2 regions of the Halanaerobium sp. ST460_2HS_T2 genome follow, and region 1 is predicted to be linked to the other one. Evidence: riboswitches for the same ligand, from Rfam matches in the RefSeq annotation. Region 1 holds a riboswitch; the other holds the start of a gene.

What was found. A riboswitch is a leader RNA that binds a small molecule or an ion and turns the genes downstream of it on or off. The one in region 1 is predicted to bind molybdenum cofactor.
Region 2: linked by a shared signal. The riboswitch ahead of DFR80_RS04550 (aldehyde ferredoxin oxidoreductase family protein) and the one ahead of DFR80_RS00580 (substrate-binding domain-containing protein) in region 1 are both predicted to bind molybdenum cofactor.

The regions. Positions count from the first base shown of each region.
Region 1 is NZ_QPJF01000001.1:117,280-128,191, forward strand. Features, by position in the region: gene DFR80_RS00555 (Lon protease family protein) at 1-405, opposite strand, end outside; gene DFR80_RS00560 (redox-sensing transcriptional repressor Rex) at 646-1,326, shown strand; gene hydA (dihydropyrimidinase) at 1,295-2,683, opposite strand; gene DFR80_RS00570 (ABC transporter ATP-binding protein) at 2,700-3,428, opposite strand; gene DFR80_RS00575 (ABC transporter permease) at 3,415-4,119, opposite strand; gene DFR80_RS00580 (substrate-binding domain-containing protein) at 4,200-5,027, opposite strand; molybdenum cofactor riboswitch at 5,164-5,284, opposite strand; gene DFR80_RS00585 (alpha-glucosidase) at 5,357-7,021, opposite strand; gene DFR80_RS00590 (MFS transporter) at 7,055-8,272, opposite strand; gene DFR80_RS00595 (LacI family DNA-binding transcriptional regulator) at 8,340-9,335, opposite strand; gene DFR80_RS00600 (carbohydrate ABC transporter permease) at 9,344-10,165, opposite strand; gene DFR80_RS00605 (carbohydrate ABC transporter permease) at 10,165-10,912, opposite strand, start outside.
Region 2 is NZ_QPJF01000007.1:1,063-11,477, reverse strand. Features, by position in the region: gene thiC (phosphomethylpyrimidine synthase ThiC) at 1-996, shown strand, start outside; gene thiW (energy coupling factor transporter S component ThiW) at 1,110-1,607, shown strand; gene thiD (bifunctional hydroxymethylpyrimidine kinase/phosphomethylpyrimidine kinase) at 1,688-2,518, shown strand; gene thiE (thiamine phosphate synthase) at 2,554-3,252, shown strand; gene thiM (hydroxyethylthiazole kinase) at 3,204-4,010, shown strand; gene DFR80_RS04565 (IclR family transcriptional regulator) at 4,145-4,897, shown strand; gene DFR80_RS04560 (flavodoxin family protein) at 4,995-5,627, shown strand; gene DFR80_RS04555 (radical SAM protein) at 5,928-7,229, shown strand; molybdenum cofactor riboswitch at 7,301-7,419, shown strand; gene DFR80_RS04550 (aldehyde ferredoxin oxidoreductase family protein) at 7,429-9,234, shown strand; gene DFR80_RS04545 (MoaD family protein) at 9,367-9,651, shown strand; gene DFR80_RS04540 (HesA/MoeB/ThiF family protein) at 9,654-10,325, shown strand.

The sequences.
Region 1 (10,912 bases):
TCCTTCAAATGCACGGGGGATTTCTTCCTGCAGTTCTTCGACTATTTTTTCCATATCAGTTTTTAAATCATTGCCCATTCCAGCAGGTACCCTCATCACTCTTGGTTTTTCGGGCTCAGAAAAATTAAAGACATATAAAATATCCTTCGGCTGCTCCATTTTGGCTGATTTTTCTTCGGCCATATTCTCAGCATATGTTGATTTTCCGGTTCCAGATTCTCCAGCCATAAAAATATTATAGCCGCTCTTATTAACTCTCATTCCAAAATCGAGCGAATCAGCTGCTCTATTTTGACCAATTATTTCTTCATCAATTGCAGAAAGTTCTTCTGTTGTTTCAAAATCGAGTTCTTCTGCCTTAAAATTAAAATCTAAGTTTGAAATAGGAATTTTATATTTATCCATTTTTTTCACTCCTTCTGCTGCAAAATTATTATTTTAAAATCATTAGTTAAGAAAATTCTAACATAAACTCTTTATTTATTAATTCTTCAAAAAGCAAATATATCCTGCCTCGAAAACCAACTGCTTTTTGCAATCATTTTTAGGAAAAATATGCTAATGATTGTTGAAAAAAGTTCTCAATTAAGATAAAATAAAATTAGAGAATGTTATTTTTTTAACAATAGTACTGGAGGTTAAATTATGGGAAAAGAATTAAATAAAATACCAGATATAATAATCAGCCGTCTACCGGTATATTATCAGCATCTGAAAAATTTGCAGAGTTCAACCAAAGAATATATTTCTTCGGAAGAATTGGCCGAGTTAACAGGTTTTAGCAGCTCTTTGATTCGTAAAGATCTAAGTTATTTTGGAACTTTTGGTCGTAAAAGTTATGGTTATGATGTCTACTGTCTTTTTCAGCAGATAAGTATTATTATGGGCTTTAACTATAAAAAGAAGATAATTATTATTGGAGCCGGACACCTCGGCCAGGCCTTAGCTTATAACAAAGGTTACACTGAAAGAGGTTATAAACTAATTTCTATCTTTGATAAAAATCCAAAGTTAATTGGGCTGGTAATCAATGATATCGAAATCCAGAGTGTTAATAACTTAGAAAATTTCCTGCAGAATAATAAAGTTGATGTAGCAGCCTTAACTGTTCCTGGAGCTGCAGCACAAAAAATAACCGACCGCCTGGCAGCGGCCGGAATTAAAGCTATCTGGGATTTTACTGAAGTGCCCTTAAAAGTCCCGGAAGATATTTTGTTGGAAGAACAGTTAATTAACGAAGGCCTCTGCAAATTATCAGTAAAAATGAATCAGCAGCGCCTCGATAAAAATGGTACTACAGAAGACTTGAGCTGTGGGCAAAAATAAATCTACCGCTTCCCTTTTCTGCCCGCAGTTTATTATCAAAAATCAGCTCACCGCGTCTAAATGTCATAACCGGATATCCCTTAACTGTAAAATCCTGATAAGGACTGTATTCAGCTGCAGAATGTAAGTTTTCTGCAGTTAATTTTTTCTCTACATTTGGATCAAAAACTGTTAGATCTGCATCAGTTCCCGGCTCAAGCGAACCTTTTTCTGGGTAGAGTCCGAATATTTTAGCTGGATTAATCGAAAGCAGCTCTACCATTTCTCTAATTGTAATTCGATTATTTCTAACTCCTGAACTGTAAATCAAGGACAATAAAGTTTCGGTTCCCGGTATTCCCGGCAAAATTTCCAGGCTGGAATCTGACTGCATTTTTTTTTCTTTATTAAAAGCACAGTGATCAGTTGCTACAACCTGAAACTCACTCTGACTGATGCCCTCCCATAGAATTTGGTTATCATATTTATTTCTCAGTGGTGGTGTCATTAAAAATAGCTGGGCATCCTCACGGGTTAAATATGAATTATCAAGCATTAAATAATGAGGAGTTGTTTCTGCATAAATTTGAGCTTTCACTGCTCTTAATTCTCTAACAGCTTCCAGTCCTTCTGCAGAAGACAGATGAACAATATAGAGTGGAATATCAGCTTTCAGAGCCTCTTCCCCCATATCTTTAACTGCTAGTGCTTCCGCAGCTGCAGGTCTAATGGAAGGATGGTATCTGGGCTCTATTAAATTTCTTTTGCTGTAGGCGGCTTTTAAATCCTGGATTAAATCATCATCTTCAGCATGTACCTGGGGTAAAATTTCAATCTCTTTTAAGCGTTTAAATAATTCAGACCATTTATCCCTTTCTATCATATAACCAACATCTTTATAGGTAGTAAAAAGCTTAATACTTGCCAGACCCAGTTCCTTTAAATCGGCTAAATTCTCTGAAATTTTAGAGTTGAATTTCTGAACTACCTGATGAAAATTATAATCTATAATTGAATCCTGAGCTTCCTTTTTTCTTTCAGCAACTGATTTTTTGAAGTTTCCATCTTCTGGAAAATCAATATAGTCAATAACAGTTGTTACTCCTCCGGCTGCTGCAGCAATACTACCCTGATAAAAATCATCTGCAGTTACAGTCCCTCGAGAGTGGAGTGAATAGTGGGTATGGGCATCTATAATCCCCGGAAATAGATATTTACCAGCAAGATCAATTACTTTAAATTCTCCTTTTTGTTCATCTGCTTCAAAAAAACCACGCTTTTCTTCAGCAGCAATTTTTTCTCCCTCAATAACTAAATCTGACTTTCTGATACCTTTATCATCAACAACCTTGGCATTTTTTAATAGGATTTTTTTCATTTTCTTCACCTCTATACTATACTAATTCTGCTATTGGGGATTCGATTCCTGCACCAAATAATTCAAAATTGAAATTATTTATAGCTTTAGTTATTTCTACTTCTCCAGCTTTAAGTAAAGTTATCTGGTCTGCAAGCTGTTTAATCTGCCTCCTGTCATGACTGACCATCACCACAGTCATCTCATCGGTCACCAGATCAGCAAAATGAGAATTAAAAAATTGAATGCTTTCTTCATCTAAATTTGTAGTTGCTTCATCTACAAATAAAATCTCGGGATCTGAAATCAAAGCTCTAGCAATTGAAGTTTTTTGTCTTTCTCCTCCAGAAAGAGTATGAGCTGACTGTTCCAGCAGGTCAGTTATTTCAAGTCTGGATGCTATCTCTTTTACTTTTTTGTTGATTATTTCCTGATCAATATCTCTTAGTTTTAAAGGTAATGCAATATTATAAAAAACATTACCGCGGTAAAGATAAGGATCCTGCCAGATTACAGAAAGTTTGCGCCTGAGTTCTAAATTCTGCTGATCTTTTTTTACTAACCGGCCTTTATAGAAAAGTTCTCCCTGATAATCCTGGTCAACCAGACTTAAAATATTTAAAAGAGAAGTTTTACCACTGCCATTACCGCCAATAATAAAATTAAACTTATTTTTTAAAACTGAAAACTGATCGATATCTAAAATAGTCTTATCCCTGCAGACCTTTTTAATCTTTTTAACTTCAATAATTTTATCTTCTGGCATAATTTTTTCCCTCCTGCAGAAAATAAGTAACAAAATTAATTAAAAATGAAAGCGATAAGAGAATAATTCCTAATGCCAGGGCAAAAGCAAAGCGGCCTTTATTTGTTTCCAGAGACATAGCAGTTGTTATAGTTCTGGTAACTCCTTTTATATTTCCACCCAGCATCATGGAAACTCCAATCTCTCCTAAAACTCTACCAAATCCAGCAATCACAGCACCAATAATTCCATATCTAGCTTCTAAAATTAAAAGCTTAAACTTCTGGCTGCGGCTGGCCCCCATTGAAGTTGCTGTTTTGTAAAGTTTTTCATCCATTGAAAATATAACATTTCTAATCAGAGCAGTTATTAAAGGTATGATCAGTATTACCTGCCCCATTATAATTCCAATTGGTGTAAAAAGCAGATCCAGCTCTCCTAAAACTCCTCTGCGTGATATAAGTGAGTAAACAAAAATACCGATCACAACTGTGGGCAAGCTGAGCAATGTGTTTAAAATAATATTAATAAATTTCTTGCTTTTAAATTTATTCCGGGCAATTAAAATTGCCAGTGGAATAGAAATAATTGAAGCTATTAAAGTTGATGAGATAGAAATTTTAAGTGAAGTTGTAACTACCTGGATAACTTCTGGATCAAGGTTGATTATTAGCTGTAGAGCTCTGATTATTGCATCAGTATAATAGTCCACATTTTTCCTCCTGAATATCAAAATTAGATTAGCCAGCTGCAGATTAGAACTGTAGCCAGCTGAGTTTTTTAAATTTATTTTTACTCTTCTAAATCTTCTGCTTTAATTGCGGAAGGGTAAAATAACTGTTCATCATACTGCATATAATTATCAATTATCTGCTGCCCCTGCTGAGAAGTTACATAGCCGGTAAAGGCCATTGCCAGCTGGTAGTTTACATGTGTATGATAGGCGGGATTAATTGGAATGATTCCATAAGGATTAAAGAGCTCAGGAGCTCCACTATTTACAATTTCCAGTTCAACATCCCCACTGTAAGCTAAATATGTTCCTCTGTCAGCTAAAATGTATGCCTGACGCTCATTGGCCATATTAATACTGGGTCCCATTCCCTGACCGCTTTCTAAATACCAGCTGCCTTCTGGAGCTATCTCAGCACTATCCCAGATAGATAGTTCTTTCTTATTAGTGCCTGAATCATCACCACGAGAAACAAATTCTGCTTCTTCCTCTTTAATTTTCTGAAAAGCCTCAACTGCAGTTTCTGTCTCTTTAATATCTGCTGGATCTGATGGTGGCCCTAAAATGACAAAGTCATTATACATTACATCTCTTCTGTTAACTCCATAGCCGCTGGCTACAAATTCATCTTCTGCTTCTCGTGCATGGACAAAAATAATATCTGCATCCCCATTACGGCCGAGCTCTATAGCTGCACCGGTTCCAACTGCTACGACATCAACCCGCACATCAAATTTTTCTTCAAATGGTGGAATTAACTCATCCAGCAGACCTGAATTCTCGGTACTTGTTGTAGTGGCCATTGTTAAAACTTCCTGAGCAGCCGCAGCTGAGCTAAAAATCAGCATTAATATTAATAATGATAATAAAATTTTCTTAATTGACATAGTAATCCCCCTATTTTGATTTACATATATTTTTTTCTGGTTAAATCTAATCATAAGCTCGAAAAACTAAAAATATGCTCAAAAAAATAACTCCCGGCAGCATTACCGGAAGTTTTAGGGCGGATTAAAATTAATGCAATCCAAATCGATCACTCCTTTCCATTCCGGGAGGCCCAAAGGTTTCCCTCTAAACCCTATCGGTGTATTAAGCATAACTATTCATCTTAGCTTAAATACACTCGGAGTTGTGCGACTATTCTTACATTAATGATATATCTATTTGATTTTAAAGTCAAGCAAAATTAACTTTGGTTTCCTTATTTTGTTTATTAATAGAGATAAACTCTCGCTTCATAAGGTCTTAAACTGGCCTGAACTTTAAAATCAGCTTCATTTTGATAATTATTTAAGATCAATTCTGCTTTTTCAATTTCTACTTCAGAACTCAAATCATAGTCCACTTCATTTTCACTGAAGTTTAAAAGCACAAGCAGATTATTATCTTCTCCCAACCTCTGATAGGCATAAATATCCTGATCTTCTTCAAGTAAAATATCATATTTACCGTAGGCAAAAACTGAATATTCTTTGCGCAGAGCAATCATCTGCTTATAATATTCAAAAACTGAATCCTCAGATGCCAAATCTTCTTTTACATTGATCTCAGGATAGTTTTTGTTCATTTTCAACCACGGCTCAGCCTCAGAAAAACCAGCATATTTACTGCCATCCCAGTGCATCGGTGTGCGGGCATTATCTCTGGTTCGGTAATTAGCAATTTCTAAAATTTCTTCTTCACTCAACTCTCCCTTTTCCTGAACATCCTTAATATAACCACGAGTTTCAATATCATCAAAATCATCTAAGGATTCAAAACTAATATTTGTCATCCCAATTTCTTCACCCTGATAGATAAACGGAGTTCCTCTTAGGGTGTGCAGCATTGTTCCCAGAAGCTTAGCTGACTCTTTTCGATACTTGCCATCATCTCCATAACGAGAGACGATTCTGGGCTGATCATGGTTGCAGAAATAGAGACTGGTCCAGCCGTTATTTTCCTGCAGCTTATACTGCCACTCACTCATTAAATCCTTGAGCTCTTTTAGATCCCATTCAGTTATCTTCTCCCAGCCCTCTTTGCGGTCAAATTCAAGATGCTCAAAGGGAATTACCATTGAGAATTCTTTTCTTTCTTCTTTGACAAATTTTAGTGCTTCATCTTTATCCACAAAAGGAGTTTCACCCACTGTCATTGCATCATAATTATTATATGTTTCCTCGGCCATCTCCTGGATAAATTCATGCACTCGAGGACCATTGGCAAAATATTCGTGTCCTGCAAGTCCATCCTGCTCACCGTCAGGAAAACGCTGATCTTTAGAAATTAAATTAATTACATCAAGTCTAAAGCCATCTATACCTTTTTCAAGCCACCAGTTAATCATCTCATAAAGATCATTTCGAACTTCAGGATTCTCCCAGTTTAAATCTGGTTGTTTGGGTGAGAAAAGATGCAGATAATATTGATCAGTATTTTCATCATACTTCCAGGCAGAGCCGCCAAAAAATGCCTTCCAGTTATTGGGAGGTCCATCATTTTTGCCGTCTTTCCAGATATAATAATCACGATAGGGATTATCTTTGCTTTTGCGGGATTCTTCAAACCACTGATGTTCATCAGAACTGTGATTGATCACCAGATCCATAATCAATTTAATGTCTCGCTCGTGCAGTAAAACCATCAATTCCTCTAAATCTTCCATTGTCCCAAACTCATCCATAATAGCTTTATAATCACTAATATCATAACCATTGTCATCATTGGGGGACTGATAAACCGGATTTAACCAGACTGCATCTACTCCAAGTTCATCTAAATAATCTATTTTTTCTATAATTCCTCTTAAATCTCCAATTCCATCACCGTTGCTGTCTTTAAAACTGCGGGGATAAATCTGATAAACTACCGCTTCTTTCCACCATTTTTTATTCATTGTTATACCTCCATTGTCATTAATATATATTAATTATGCTGCATTTTTAGCAGCCTGACTACTAAGCTTAGTAATCAGATTATTAATTAGTAAAAATGTAATAAATAATATGATTATAAAAACTGGAATTATCTCCAGCGAAATATTATTTGCCAGCACACCTGCTAATCCAGGCAGTAAAGCTCCTCCAAGGCCGGCAGCTGAGATCTGCATCCCAATTGTATTGACAGTGTGTCCTTTCCCAACTCTGTAAGAAGTGCTGGATATTAAAGCCGGAAAAATTGGAGCAATAGCAATTCCGGTTAAAGCTAAACCGAGCAGAGACAACCACTTGCTTAAATTTATAGCTATTAAAGCACTTCCAAAAAGGCCTAAAAAAGCTGCATTTTTGGCAATTTTCCTGCTCAAAAACTTATAGGCTAAAAACCCAGCCAGAATTCTACCAACTGTAAAAGAACCCCAGTAGACACTTACCCAAATACCTGCTATTGAAGTCCTTATTCCCCTTGATTCAGTAAAAAGGGTGAAAGTCCAGTGCCCGAGAGTTAGTTCAATTCCAGTATAAATAAAAAATAATAACACACTTAAAAGAGCCGGAAAATATTTGAGAGTCTCAAACATCTTTATCTCCTGCTGCTTATTTTTACCACGTTTTTTATTACTTTGCTCTGCTGCTTTACTCGCCTTTTTTGGATCCTGCCAGAGTGACAGAGTCAGGGCAAAGGTCAGGGCCAGCAATATCTGGGCTGAACCGACAATCAAATAACCAACCCTCCAGCTGTCAAAATATTTGATAGCCGAAGACATAATTATTGGTCCGATTGTAACTCCAACTCCAAAGCTGGCATGCAGCCACTGCATTAAACCTTCATTAAAATTTTTTTCTACATATGTATTTAATCCGGCATCAATTGCTCCTGCCCCAAGGCCTGCCAGAACAGCAAGCAGCGGTAAAAGCCACCAGACAGGAACAAGAGTATAACCTATTAAGGCTAAGGCTGTAGCCAGACAGCTTAAAGCAAGCAGAACTGCCACACCAATTTTACGCATAAAAAATCCATTAAAAAAACTGGAAAGCAGATAACCTGTAGTTGAACCAATTAAGATTATCCCCAGCGCATCAAGGGGAAGAGAAAAACTGTCCCTCATCTCGGGCCAGGCAACCCCGAGCAGCCCATCTGGTAAGCCAAGGGAAATAAAAGCAACATAAATTAAAGCAATTAATAAATATTTTTTCTTCTTGTGATCCATAAAAACACCTTTTCTTCAATTTATTTTATATTTATAAATAATATCATATCAGAAAAAAGTTATTATTTTAAGCAGTTTCTCGTTTCAGTAATTTTAATTCTAACTCTTTACTGAATTTACCTTCTATTTCTCCATTAATTGCTTTAAGCAGCACTTCAATAGTCAGGTGTCCTAACTGATACATGGGCTGCCAGATTGTTGTGATCTTTAGATATTTAGCCAATTCTATATTATCATAACCGACTACTGCAATATCATCTGGAGCCTTGAGCTTTTTTTCTTCCATAGCCTGCAGGACACCGATTGCCTGATTGTCAGAAGCGGCAAAAACTGCTGTCGGCCATTTTTCTTCCGGAAGGGAAAGGATCTCCTGCATTGATTGATAGCCGTCTTCAGTATGAAAATCTCCAAATTTTAAAAGTTCAGAAGCCAGCTGCAGGTTTTTTGATCCAAGAGCTTTTTTTACACCTTTAAGACGATCACTTCCATGCTGACTTTCTTTTAAACCATCTATAAAAGCAATCTTTTTATGTCCCAAATTTAGCAGATAATTAATTGCCATTTCAGCACCCTTAATATCATCCAAATAGATTGAATGAAAGTCAGATGTGTTTTCATCTGCAAGTACTACCGGTACATCCTCTTTTAATAATGCTTTATAATCGTGCTTTGAAATATCCATTGTCACAGCTGCAATACCATCTACCTTTTTACTCTGCACTATATCCATAATCTTATCCATCATTTTTTCATCTTTATCAATCTTGTATAATATTAAATCAATTTTTTCTTCCTCCAAAGCATCCTGAATTCCTTTTAATACTTCGACAAAATAATGATCAATAAAAGTTGGTACAATAACTGCAATCGCATTGGCAGTTTGGCTTGCCAGATTCTGTGCTAACTTATTAGGACGATAATTTAGTTCTTTCATTACTTCCAGGACTTTATCTCTAGTTTCTTCTTTAACTTTTTGACTGTTATTAAGAACTCTTGAAACTGTTCCAATCCCAACTCCAGCTTTTTTTGCTACATCATAAATATTAACCTTATCTTTAGCCATACTATTAATTATCCTTTCACTGATCCCCTCATAACTCCACTGATTATTTTCTTTTGTGCAATAATATAAACCAATAGCATAGGGAGTAATGCAAGTATATAAGAAGCAAAAGCTAAACTATAATCTGTACTAAACTGTGATTGAAAAACATGTTGAACTAAGGGTAATGTCATACTGGAACGATCACTAATCATCAATAATGGTAATAAGAAGTCATTCCAGGCCTTTAAAGCAGTTAAAATTGCCACTGTGGCATTAATTGGTTTAAGTACAGGAAATATAATCCTCCAAAAAATCTGCCAGACATTTGCACCATCTATTATAGCCGCTTCTTCTATACTTTTTGGTAGAGTTTTTATATAACCTACATAAATAAAAACATTTAAGGGTAGGGCATATACTATATATAATAATATAAGACCATGAAGATTATCAAGGCTAATCATTGCCATTTCTTTAACTAAAGGCAGCATAATTAAAGGAAATGGTATAAACATTGCACTAATAAAATAGAAATATAGAAATTTAAAATATTTTTTATGCATATTTCTTGCTATAGCATAAGAAACCATTGAATTAACAACCAATACAATTGCCACCGTTGGAATAGTAACATAAGCACTGTTTTTTAAACTCTGAAAATAATTAGTCAGTTTAATTGCTTCTAGATAATTACGAAATTGAAAAGTATCCGGTACGGCCAGTATCGATTCTGCCAGCTGCTGTGGGTTTTTTAGTGAAACTATTAAAGCCATATAGAGTGGAATTATTATAATAAATGATCCTAAAAGAAGTAAACCTGTCGCCCACCAATTTGTTTTCTCTTTCATTAGTAATCCACCTCACGTTTCTGCAGTACTTTGATCTGGAATAAAGAAATAGATAAAACTACAATTAAAAAGACAACTGCATTTGCAGTTTGATAGGCAAATTCTCCACCCATAAAACCACCATTATAAATAAGTAATGTTATCGATTCTGTTGCCCGTCCAGGTCCTCCCTGAGTTAAAGCCATAATATGGTCAAAAACCATTAAAAACCCGCGCATAGAAATAACAATATTAATGGTGAAAAAAGGAGCAATCAACGGAAATGTAATATGCTTAAACTGATCCCATTTACCTGCACCATCTATTTTAGCTACCTCATATAATTCATCTGGAACTGTTTGTAAGCCAGATAGATATAACAGAGTATTAAAGCCACTGGAATTCCAGACAGCAAGAATAACTACTCCAACCCAGGCTAAATCCATATTACCTAAAATGTTTTTGCTTAAAATATCTATCCCCAGGTTGCGGCCAATTTCTGGAACTATAAATGTAAAAATATGATTAAAAATATAACCAACAACTAATATACTCAACATATATGGAACAAAATAAATTGCTCTAAAAGTATCTTTAAACTTAATTTTTGCATTTAAGCCTAAAGCAATTAATAAACTCAGTATATTTACTATAATTGTTGATACAATAGCAAATTTAAATGTGAAAATATAAGCATCAAAAGCTCTTCCATCATTCAACAGATTAATAAAATTTCTAAATCCAACAAAAGCATAGTCTCCAAATCCT
Region 2 (10,415 bases), on a different contig from region 1:
TCTACGGGAGATAAAATAAAAGAAACTAGAGCAGCTATACTAAAAAATGCTGAAGTTCCTGTCGGAACAGTCCCTATTTATCAAGCGGCTGTAGAAACAGTTAAGTCAGGACGGGGAATAATTGAGATGAAAGTTGAAGAATTATTTGAAGTGATTAAAGCTCAGGTTGAAGAAGGGGTAGATTTTATTACAGTCCACTGCGGCTTGACTTTAGAAACTCTAAGACATCTGGCGGCTGAAGGAAGAGTAACCGATATTGTCAGCCGGGGTGGATCGTTTATGGCAGCCTGGATGCTCCATAATAATCAGGAAAATCCACTTTTTGAGTATTATGACCGCTTACTTGAAATCTGCTATAAAAACGATGTAACTTTAAGTCTTGGTGATGCTCTCCGTCCGGGCAGTCTGGCAGATGCTACAGATCGAGCTCAGATCCATGAACTTTTAGTTCTGGGTGAACTGGTAGATAGAGCTCGCGAGGCGGAAGTCCAGGTGATGGTGGAAGGACCAGGCCATGTACCCTATGATCAGATTGAAACAAATATCAAACTGCAGAAAGAACTCTGCAAAGAGGCTCCATTTTATGTGTTAGGACCTTTAGTTACAGATATTGCAGCTGGTTATGACCATATTACAGCAGCAATTGGCGGCACAGCAGCGGCAGCGGCGGGGGCGGATTTCCTCTGTTATGTTACCCCGGCTGAACATATTGGCTTACCTGATATTGAAGATGTGCGGGAAGGAGTAATTGCCTGCAAAATTGCAGCTCATGCTGCAGATATTGCAAAAGGAGTTAAGGGGGCAAAGGAGAGAGATAATCAGATGGCAGCCGCCAGAAAAAAATTAGATTGGGAAAAGCAGATTGAGCTGGCCCTGGCGCCAGAAAAATTAAAAGAATCAAGAGCAGCCCACAACCAGACTTTAAAGGAAGAAGATGCCTGTACAATGTGTGGCTCTTATTGTGCGATGAAAATAGTAGATCAGCAGCTTAGTTAAATAATATTTAAGTCCTGATTTAATAGAAGTCAAATAAGAACTTAGAAAAACTGACGATGACTAAAACTAATTATCAAAATAAATATTAACTTAATTCTGAAAGGATGATTAGAATGGATAATAAGAAATTGACCTTTTCGGCACTTTTAATTGCTCTGGGAACAATGACAGGACACTTAATCTATATTCCAGTGGGAGTGGCCAAAGCTTTTCCGGTCCAGCATTTAATTAACATTTTATCCGCTGTTTTACTGGGGCCTGCCTATACAGTTTGGAATGCTTTTGCAATTTCTCTGCTTAGAAATATGCTGGGAACCGGTTCTCTGCTGGCTTTTCCGGGCAGTATGATTGGGGCCTTAATAGCCGGTCTGCTTTATCAAAAGTTTAAATCTAAGGGGTGGGCTCTGGTGGGAGAGTTAATTGGAACAGGACTTCTGGGAGCAGTGGCTGCTTATCCGATTGCCAGATTTTTGATGGGCAGCGGTTCCACAGTGTTTTTCTTTGTTATTCCTTTTTCTTTAAGTGCAGCTGGAGGGGCAGTGATTGCCTATTTATTCTTAAAAGCAGTGGAAAAGGCAGACAGCCTATCATTTATTGAAGATTTAAATTAATAATGAAGATAGAAAATTGACTGAATTAATTTTAAAGATTAGAGAATTGAAATTGGAGCAAGCAAAAGGAGCTGATTATATTGAAGAAAGTCTTAACAATAGCTGGTTCTGACTCTGGTGGAGGAGCAGGGATCCAGGCTGATTTAAAAACAATGACAGTTCATCAAGTCTATGGAGCGTCAGTAATAACAGCAGTTACAGCTCAAAATACGTTGGGAGTACAGGGAGTAAAAACTTTAAGTGTTCAGGCGGTAATTTCTCAGCTGGATTCTGTTTTAAGAGATATAGAATTTTCTGCTTTAAAAACTGGTATGCTGGCCAACAGTCAGATTATTGAGCAGATAGCTGCAAAAATAAAAGAATATTCTCTGCCAAATCTGGTTGTTGATCCAGTAATGGTAGCTACAAGTGGTGACTTATTATTAAAAGAAGAAGCAGTTGAAACATATAAAGAAAAACTCTTTCCGCTGGCGGAAATTATAACACCTAATCTATATGAGGCGAAAGTATTGGCAGGTGTAGAAACTGAAGAAAATAATGATCCGCAAGTTCTGGCAGAAAAGCTAATAACTTACGGCAGCAGCTGGGTGCTGATCAAGGGCGGTCACACAACTAAAAAGAGGTCAGCAAAAAAAGCAGTTGATCTCCTTTATGACGGCAGCCAGTTCATAGAATTTGAAGCAGAACATATTCCTACAAATAATACTCATGGAACAGGCTGTACTCTTTCGGCAGCAGTTGCTTCAAATTTGGCTCGGGGAATGGACATGGAAAAAGCAGTGGGCCAAGCAAAGAAATTTATTACCGGGGCCATCAAAAATAATTTTCCTGTTGGCCAGGGTAATAGCCCGGTCAATCATTTCTGGCGGCTTCAAAATCTGCAGCATAGTTCCAATCAGCAGTTTTCTTAAGTTTATCTAGTCAAATAAGATATTAGGAGGTAAAAATGCTAAACTGGGATCTTTATTTAATCACAGAAGAAAGTTTATCAGCTGGCAGAAAAACTATAGAAGTTGTGAAAGAAGCAGCTGCAGCTGGAGTTGATGTAATTCAGCTGCGGGAGAAAAATTTGTCTCTGCGGGAAAAATTTAAGCTGGGACAGCAGATTAAAAAAATATGCAGTCGATATCAGATCACATTGATAGTCAATGATCGGCTTGACCTGGCTCTGGCTTTAGATGCAGATGGTGTGCATCTGGGGCAGAGCGACCTGCCTCTGCGGTCTGCCCGCAAAATTTTAGGTCCAAATAAGATTATTGGCCTTAGTGCCTGCCGGGATCAAGAAATCACTCAGGCTGAAGCTGATGGTGCAGATTATCTGGGAGTGGGAGCAATTTTTAAGACTAAATCTAAGCAGCTCAATTCAGATAAAAATGGAATTGGTCTGCAGAGATTGGCTGAGATTAAAAAAAGAACTGATTTACCGCTGATAGCAATTGGAGGCCTGAATAAAAGCAATGCCCCACAGGTAATCAAAAGTGGGGCTGACTGTATTTCGGTAATTACAGCTCTGACAAAAGCGGAAAAGATAGAAAATGAAACTCGAGAATTTAAGCAAATAATCAAAAAAGCAAAATCTAAAAGGAGGGTCCTAAATTGTCAGCAGAAACTAGTCAAAATAGAAAAGAATATGCCGAAAGGTTAAAAAAGTTTAAAAAAATTATCAAAGCAGAAAAGCCTTTGATTCATCATATAACAAATAATGTGACAGTTAATGACTGTGCTAATATAACTTTAAACTGGGGCGCTCTGCCGGTGATGGCCCCAGCAGTAGAAGAATCAGCTCAGATGGTGGAAAATGCTTCATCTCTGGTTCTAAATCTGGGGACTATTTCTTCCTGTCAGCTTGAGTCAATGCTTAAAGCAGGTAAAAGAGCAAATGAACTAGGAATTCCAATAGTATTAGATCCCGTTGGAGTTGGAGCTACAAAGTTTAGAATTGAAGCAGCTCAAAAAATATTAGCTGAGCTAAAAATTTCAATAATTAAGGGCAATCAAGGTGAGATATCTTTCTTAGCCGGAAAAGAAGCTGAAGTTAGAGGTGTAGAGTCGATTGGTGAATACAAAAATACAGCTGAAGCTGCAGAAGAATTGGCCAAAAAGTTAGGAGCAGTTATTGTTGTCAGTTCTGAGATTGATTTGCTTAGTGATGGCCGCCAACTCTCTGAGATCAACAGAGGTCATCCTCTAATGGGAAAAGTTGTGGGCACAGGCTGTATGCTGGGGTCAACATTAGGTGTTTTTGCTGCTGCAGCAAAAAATTCCAATTTATCTTTATTTGAGGCAGCCCAAACAGCAGTTTATTATTATTCTCTAGCTGGGGAAAAGGCGGCAGAAAAGGAATTAACTCCTGCTAAGTTTAAAATAGAATTTATGGATGCTATATATAAATTAAGATTTTGATTTTAACTACTTTCTCTAAAAATATTATTTATTTTTGCAAACGAATTTTATAATGTCAAATAAATGATTGAAATTTCCGCCCCCAACTAATATAATAAATTGTGGTAAGATATTTTGGGAAGGGGATTATTGTAATGGGAAAAAGAGTAATTAAGTCAGTTTTGCGAGCAACCAAAATTTTAGATTATATAGGCAATAATGAAAATGAAGTAAGATTAACGAAGATCAGTAATGATCTTGAAATAAATATGAGTACTTTACACAGTATCATTGCAACTTTAGAAAAAGCAGGCTATATAAGTCAAAATAGTAATAATCATAAATATTCTTTAGGCAAAAAGCTTTTTGAACTGGGAAAAGTTTATGAAGGAAAGATCTCTTTTACAGATCTTGCTAGACCTTTTTTGGAAAAATTAGCAGATAAATTTGACGAGACAGTTCAGCTGGGCGTCTTATCTGCTGACAAGGTACTTTATATTGATAAGGTAGAATCTAAACATAGTTTAAGGATGACCTGTCAGATGGGAAGCAAAGATGAACTTCATTCCAGTGCCACAGGTAAATTATTACTGGCTTATTTGGAAGAAAAAGAAGTAGATAGATTATTGAACAAGAAATTAGAAAAATATACTGAAAACACTATAACTGAGCGTAAAAAATTAAAAAAAGAACTTGAAAAAATTGAGAAGCAGGGATTTGCTCTAGATAAAGAAGAATCAGAAATTGGTTTAAATTGTGCTGCTGCACCAGTAAAAGACAACTCTGGTAAAGTAATAGCAGCAATAGGAATCAGTACTCCTACGAGTAGAGTTTCTGAAGCTAAATTAATGGAAATTAAAGATAATTTAATAAAAGAAGCTTCTGATTTATCAGATTTATTATCCTAAAAATTAGTTTGACAAAATTAAGTTATTCACATACAATAATTTTACATTAACAAATTAATTTTATAATAGCAAATTAATTTCAAAGAGGGAGGATAATATGAAAGTAGTAGCTTTTAACGGCAGTCCCAACAGCGAGGGAAATACATATCATGCAATCAAAATGGTGGCAGAAGAACTCGAAAATAAGGATATTAAAACGGAAATTATTCAGGTAGGTAATAAAGAAATCAGAGGTTGCCTTAGCTGTAATAAATGTGTCAAAAACCAGAATGAAAAATGTATTATTGATGATCAGGTGAACGATTGGATTCAGAAGCTGAAAGAGTCTGATGGGATTATTATTGGCTCACCTGTTCATTATGCAGCAATTGCTGGAACAATGAAGTCATTTTTAGACAGAGCATTTTATGTAGCAAGTGTCAACGGCATGATGCTCAGACATAAGGTAGGTGCCCCTGTTGTTGCAGTTAGAAGATCAGGTGGAATGCCAACTTTTAATCAGCTTAGTAATTATATCAATTATTCGGAAATGATGATGCCTACATCTAATTACTGGAGTGTAATCCACGGTACGACCCCAGGCGAAGCAGAAAAGGATGAAGAAGGAAAACAGATTATGAGAATTTTAGGTAAGAACATGGCTTATCTGATGGAAGTTATGGAAAATGCCGAAGGTGAAGTTGAAGCACCAGAGGCGGAAAGAAAGAAATTAATGAACTTTATCAGATAAACACCGTTATTCATATCTTTTAAGGAAGAGCTTGCTTTAATCAGCAGGCTCCTTTTTTATTTCTTTTGCTGATTTTTGAGACTTGAATCATAATAATTAATTTTTACTTAATATTTTGAAAATAATTTGCAAAAAATTTATTTTTGTGTTTAGATATAAATAATAGCTGATAGAATTGCTTTGATTTTATTTATTCAAAAATAATTAACTGGAGGCGGATTTAATGTTCGAATTTATAAATAACAGTGAGCAGCGAGTAATCTGATTTAAGTCTAATTTTAACAGAGAAAGGGGTAAATTATGCAGTTTTTAATCAATAATCCACAGTTCTGGCGCAGTGATGGGATTAATGAAAACCCGCCGGAAAAGTTTGAACTTAAATTAAAAGATGGTAAGCTGGAGCTGCCGACAGAAGTTAGAGCCAGACTGGGACTCAACACAGAAACAGAAGTTAGAATTAAATTTAATCAGAAGGGAATTTACATTGAAAGAGCAGATCCCAGGCTGACAAAAGTTTATATTGAGCCGACAAGTGACTGTAATTTAAACTGCAAAACCTGTGTCCGCCATTCCTGGGAGGAAAAGATGGGTTTTATGGAAATGGAAACCTATTATAAATTAATTGAAGAACTGAAAGACTTTAAGGGTCTAGAAAAAATTTCATTTTGGGGAATTGGGGAGCCGCTTTTTCATCCAGAGATTGCAGAGATGATTGAGCTGGCCTCAGAGCTGGGAGTAAAAACGCAAATGATTACAAATGGGCTGCTGCTCGATCAGAATAAAGCAGAAGCACTGCTTGAGGCCGGTCTGGACAGCCTGGTGGTTTCTGTTGATGGGACTTCTCCAGAAACTATGGCCGATATTCGTTCTGGAGCTGATTTGAAAACTGTAATTGAAAATGTGCAGAGATTTCGCAATCTGCGGGATAAAAAGCAGAAAAAATGTGAGATTGGAATTGAATATGTAATTATGAAATCAAATGTGGATGAATTAAAGGATCTGCGCAAGCTGGCCTTTAAAATGGGAGCTTCATTTATTTTTCTAACAAATCTCCTACCTTACACTGAAGATATGTCTGATGAAATATTATATTCATTTTCAATCAGCCGCTCCCAACCTGAAATCAGAACTGAACACCGGCCGGAAATTTATCTGCCGCCAACGGATTTAAGAGAAGATATTATCCGTGATCTGGCTGCAGTAGGAGGTAAATCAAGTTCAATCAGTACGACTCAGGTACCATTTAATCCCCATCGCGGTTACTGTAAATTTGTAGAAGACGGCTCAATAGCAGTTAACTGGCAGGGAGAAATTAGTCCCTGTATTGCGCTAATGCACAGTTATGACCTGTATGTCAGAGAACGGAAGAAACATATCAAAAAATATTCACTCGGAAATATTTCCGATGAGTCACTCTCAGCAATCTGGAATCAGAAAGAATTTAGAGATTTTCGCAAAGAGCTTAAAGAATTTCCTTTTTCAGACTGTACCCAGTGTTCCGGCTGTGAGATGTCAAAAGAAAATGAAGAAGATTGTCACGGTAATGAATTTCCGGTCTGTGGCGACTGCCTCTGGGCCAGGGGAGTTATTCAGTGTCCCTAAAAGTTAAGTTTTATCTAAAAATAAATATTTTTCTAAAGATTAAGCAGGAATTTGGCTATTAATATTTAATATTAATAATATACCTTCGAGTCTTTTTGCCTAAGGAATTTTCTATGGGAATTAGACCGCTGGGTTGAGGAATAAATGACTCAGCCTCCCGTGCTTGGAAAGAAGAGTAAATTTAAAGGAGGTATAATTAATGGGAAAAATTTATGAGTACAAAGTTTTAAGAGTTGATTTGACAAACGAAGAAATTAAAACAGAAAAAATATCGGGTGAGCTTGTTAAAAACTATCTTGGGGGTAGAGGTCTGGCATCAAAGATTTTATATGATGAGATTGATCCAAAAGTTGATCCCTTAAGTCCAGAAAATAAACTGATCTATGCAACTGGACTTTTAACCGGAACAGCTGCTTCTACTGGTGGCCGCTACATGGTTGTTACCAAAGGGCCTCTTACAGGGACTATAGCCAGCAGTAATTCAGGTGGATTTTTTGGAGCCGAGCTTAGATTTAGCGGCAATGACATTATCATTTTTGAAGGTAAGGCCAGTCATCCAGTTTATCTTTCAATAATGGGAGATAAAGTTGAGCTCAAAGATGCTTCTGAAATCTGGGGTAAGCCGGTTTATGAGACCACTGATCTCCTGATTGAAGCAGCTGGTAATAAAAACGCAAGAGTCAGCTGTATTGGTCCGGCCGGTGAAAAGCTAGTTAAATTTGCCTCAATTATGAATGAAAAAGATAGAGCTGCCGGCAGAACCGGTGTTGGAGCAGTAATGGGTTCTAAAAATCTGAAGGCAGTTGTGGTTAAAGCTGATGAAAAACAGGTTGAATATTTTAAAGATGAAATGATGAAAGTTGTCAAAAAACAGACTAAAATACTGAAAGAAGATGGAGTAACAGGTGAGGGTTTACCTGCTTTAGGTACCAAAGTTCTAGACAATATTATTAATTCTACTGGGGCCTATCCAACTAAAAATTTCCAGTTTGCAATCTTTGAGGATGTGGATGAGGTTTCTGGAGAAGCACTGGTTGAAAAAGGATATCTGCAGTCAAATACTGGCTGTTATGGTTGTCCAATTCGCTGTGCCAGAAAGACAAAACTTCCCAATGGCCGCAGTGGAGAAGGTCCAGAATACGAAACAGGCTGGGCTTTTGGTGCAGACTGTGGAGTTAATGATCTAAATGCTATTTCAGAAGCAAATTTTATCTGTAATGACCTTGGTCTGGATACAATTACAGCCGGTGCAACTATTGCCTGTGCCATGGAATTATATGAAAAAGGCTATATAGATAAAGATGAACTGGAAAATGGTCCTGAATTAAAATTTGGTTCTTCTGAGTCAATAATCTATTATACAGAAAAAATGGCTTACCGTGAAGGCTTTGGAGATCAGCTGGCGGAAGGTTCATACCGCCTGGCAGATTCTAAAGGACATCCTGAGCTTTCGATGAGTGTTAAAAAACAGGAGCTTCCTGCTTACGATCCTCGCGGTGTTCAGGGACATGGACTTAACTATGTTACTTCAAACCGCGGTGGCTGTCATGTTAGAGGTTATATGATCTCACCTGAGGTTTTAGGGGTTCCAGAAAAGTTGGATCCACAGGAATTAGAAGGAAAGCCTAAGTGGGTTATGACCTTCCAGGATTTAACAGCTATCATTGATTCAATTGGAATGTGTCTTTTTACTTCCTTTGCTTTAGGACTTGATGACTACAGAGAAATAGTCAATGCAGGCACTCAGTTTGAGTACAGCTCAGAATCTCTGCTGGAAACCGGTGAACGAATTTATAACTTAGAGCGTCAGTTTAACTTAGAAGCAGGTATTTTACCTGAAGAAGATAAACTGCCAGCTCGCTTTGATGAGCCACTTCCAGATGGTCCACAAAAGGGTATCAGCACTAAATACAGAGAAATCTTACCTGAGTATTATGAAATTAGAGGCTGGCAGGAAGATGGTTGGATCAGTGAACAGAAACTAAAGGATATGAAAATTAAATAATAATATTGGCGGGGTAAATAATTGGCTTTTAAAAAATATATTGCAGTTTAAGGTTATTCAATTTAGCCTCGTAAATCCATCCAGTTCTCTGCCGGGAACTGGGTGGAATTTTAATATTAAAGGATGATAATTATGACATTAAAAGTTAAATTTTATTCACTATTTAGAATTAATTTAAAAAGTGCAGGAACTGAATATAAATTGAACAGTAAAATTACAATTGCAGAACTGATAAAAAAATTAGATCAGGATTATGATAATTATTTTACTCAAAAATTACTGGAGGAAGACCGGAGTATCTCACCCGGGGCGATTATTCTGGTTAATGGTAAAAATATTATTCATCTAGATAAATTAGAGACAGAGATTACAAACAAGGATACAGTAACTCTATTTCCACCCTCAGCAGGAGGTTGATTATGAAGAATTATTTACAAAGACAGCAGGAATTATTTACAGATAAACAGCAGCAGAGGCTGGAAAAATTAAAAGTTATGATTGCTGGTGTTGGAGGTCTGGGGACAAATCAGGCTCTACAGCTGCAGCGGATTGGAGTTAAAAAAATATATCTTTATGATTATGATCAGGTGGAAATATCAAACTTAAATCGGCAGCTCTGTTATGGGAAAAATGATATTGGCCGTCCAAAAGTGGAGGCAGCAGCAGAGTTTTTAGGTAAATTTGAATTGGAAACTGAAGTTATTGGTATAAATGAAAGAATAAGTTTAGAAACTAAAATTCCCAATGATGTAGATATTATTTTTGATGGTCTTGATAATTTTGAGTCCCGCTTTATTTTGGATCAGCTGGCTGCAGAAAACAAACTGCCTTTTATCCATGCCGGGATAGAAGAGTTTTTTGCCCAGATCATGCTGGTGCTGCCTGAAAGCAGCTTGCGTCTAAAGGATGTTTTTGCCGGCAGTAAAAAGCAGAAGCTGCCTGCAGTTTTTTCCCCTGCTGTGACAGTGACTGCTTCCATTCAAGTGTTGGAAGCTCTAAAATATCTACTTGGTTTTGATAATTATTTAAATAATCAGCTGCTGTACATTGACTTATTCAACAATCAGATAGAAAAAATTGACTTGAGTTAAATTAAAAATTCATATTTTAGTTATCTGATGTAATTTTTCTACTTGATAAAAATTGATTTCTCTGTTAGCCTTAATTTCAGGAGTTGATAA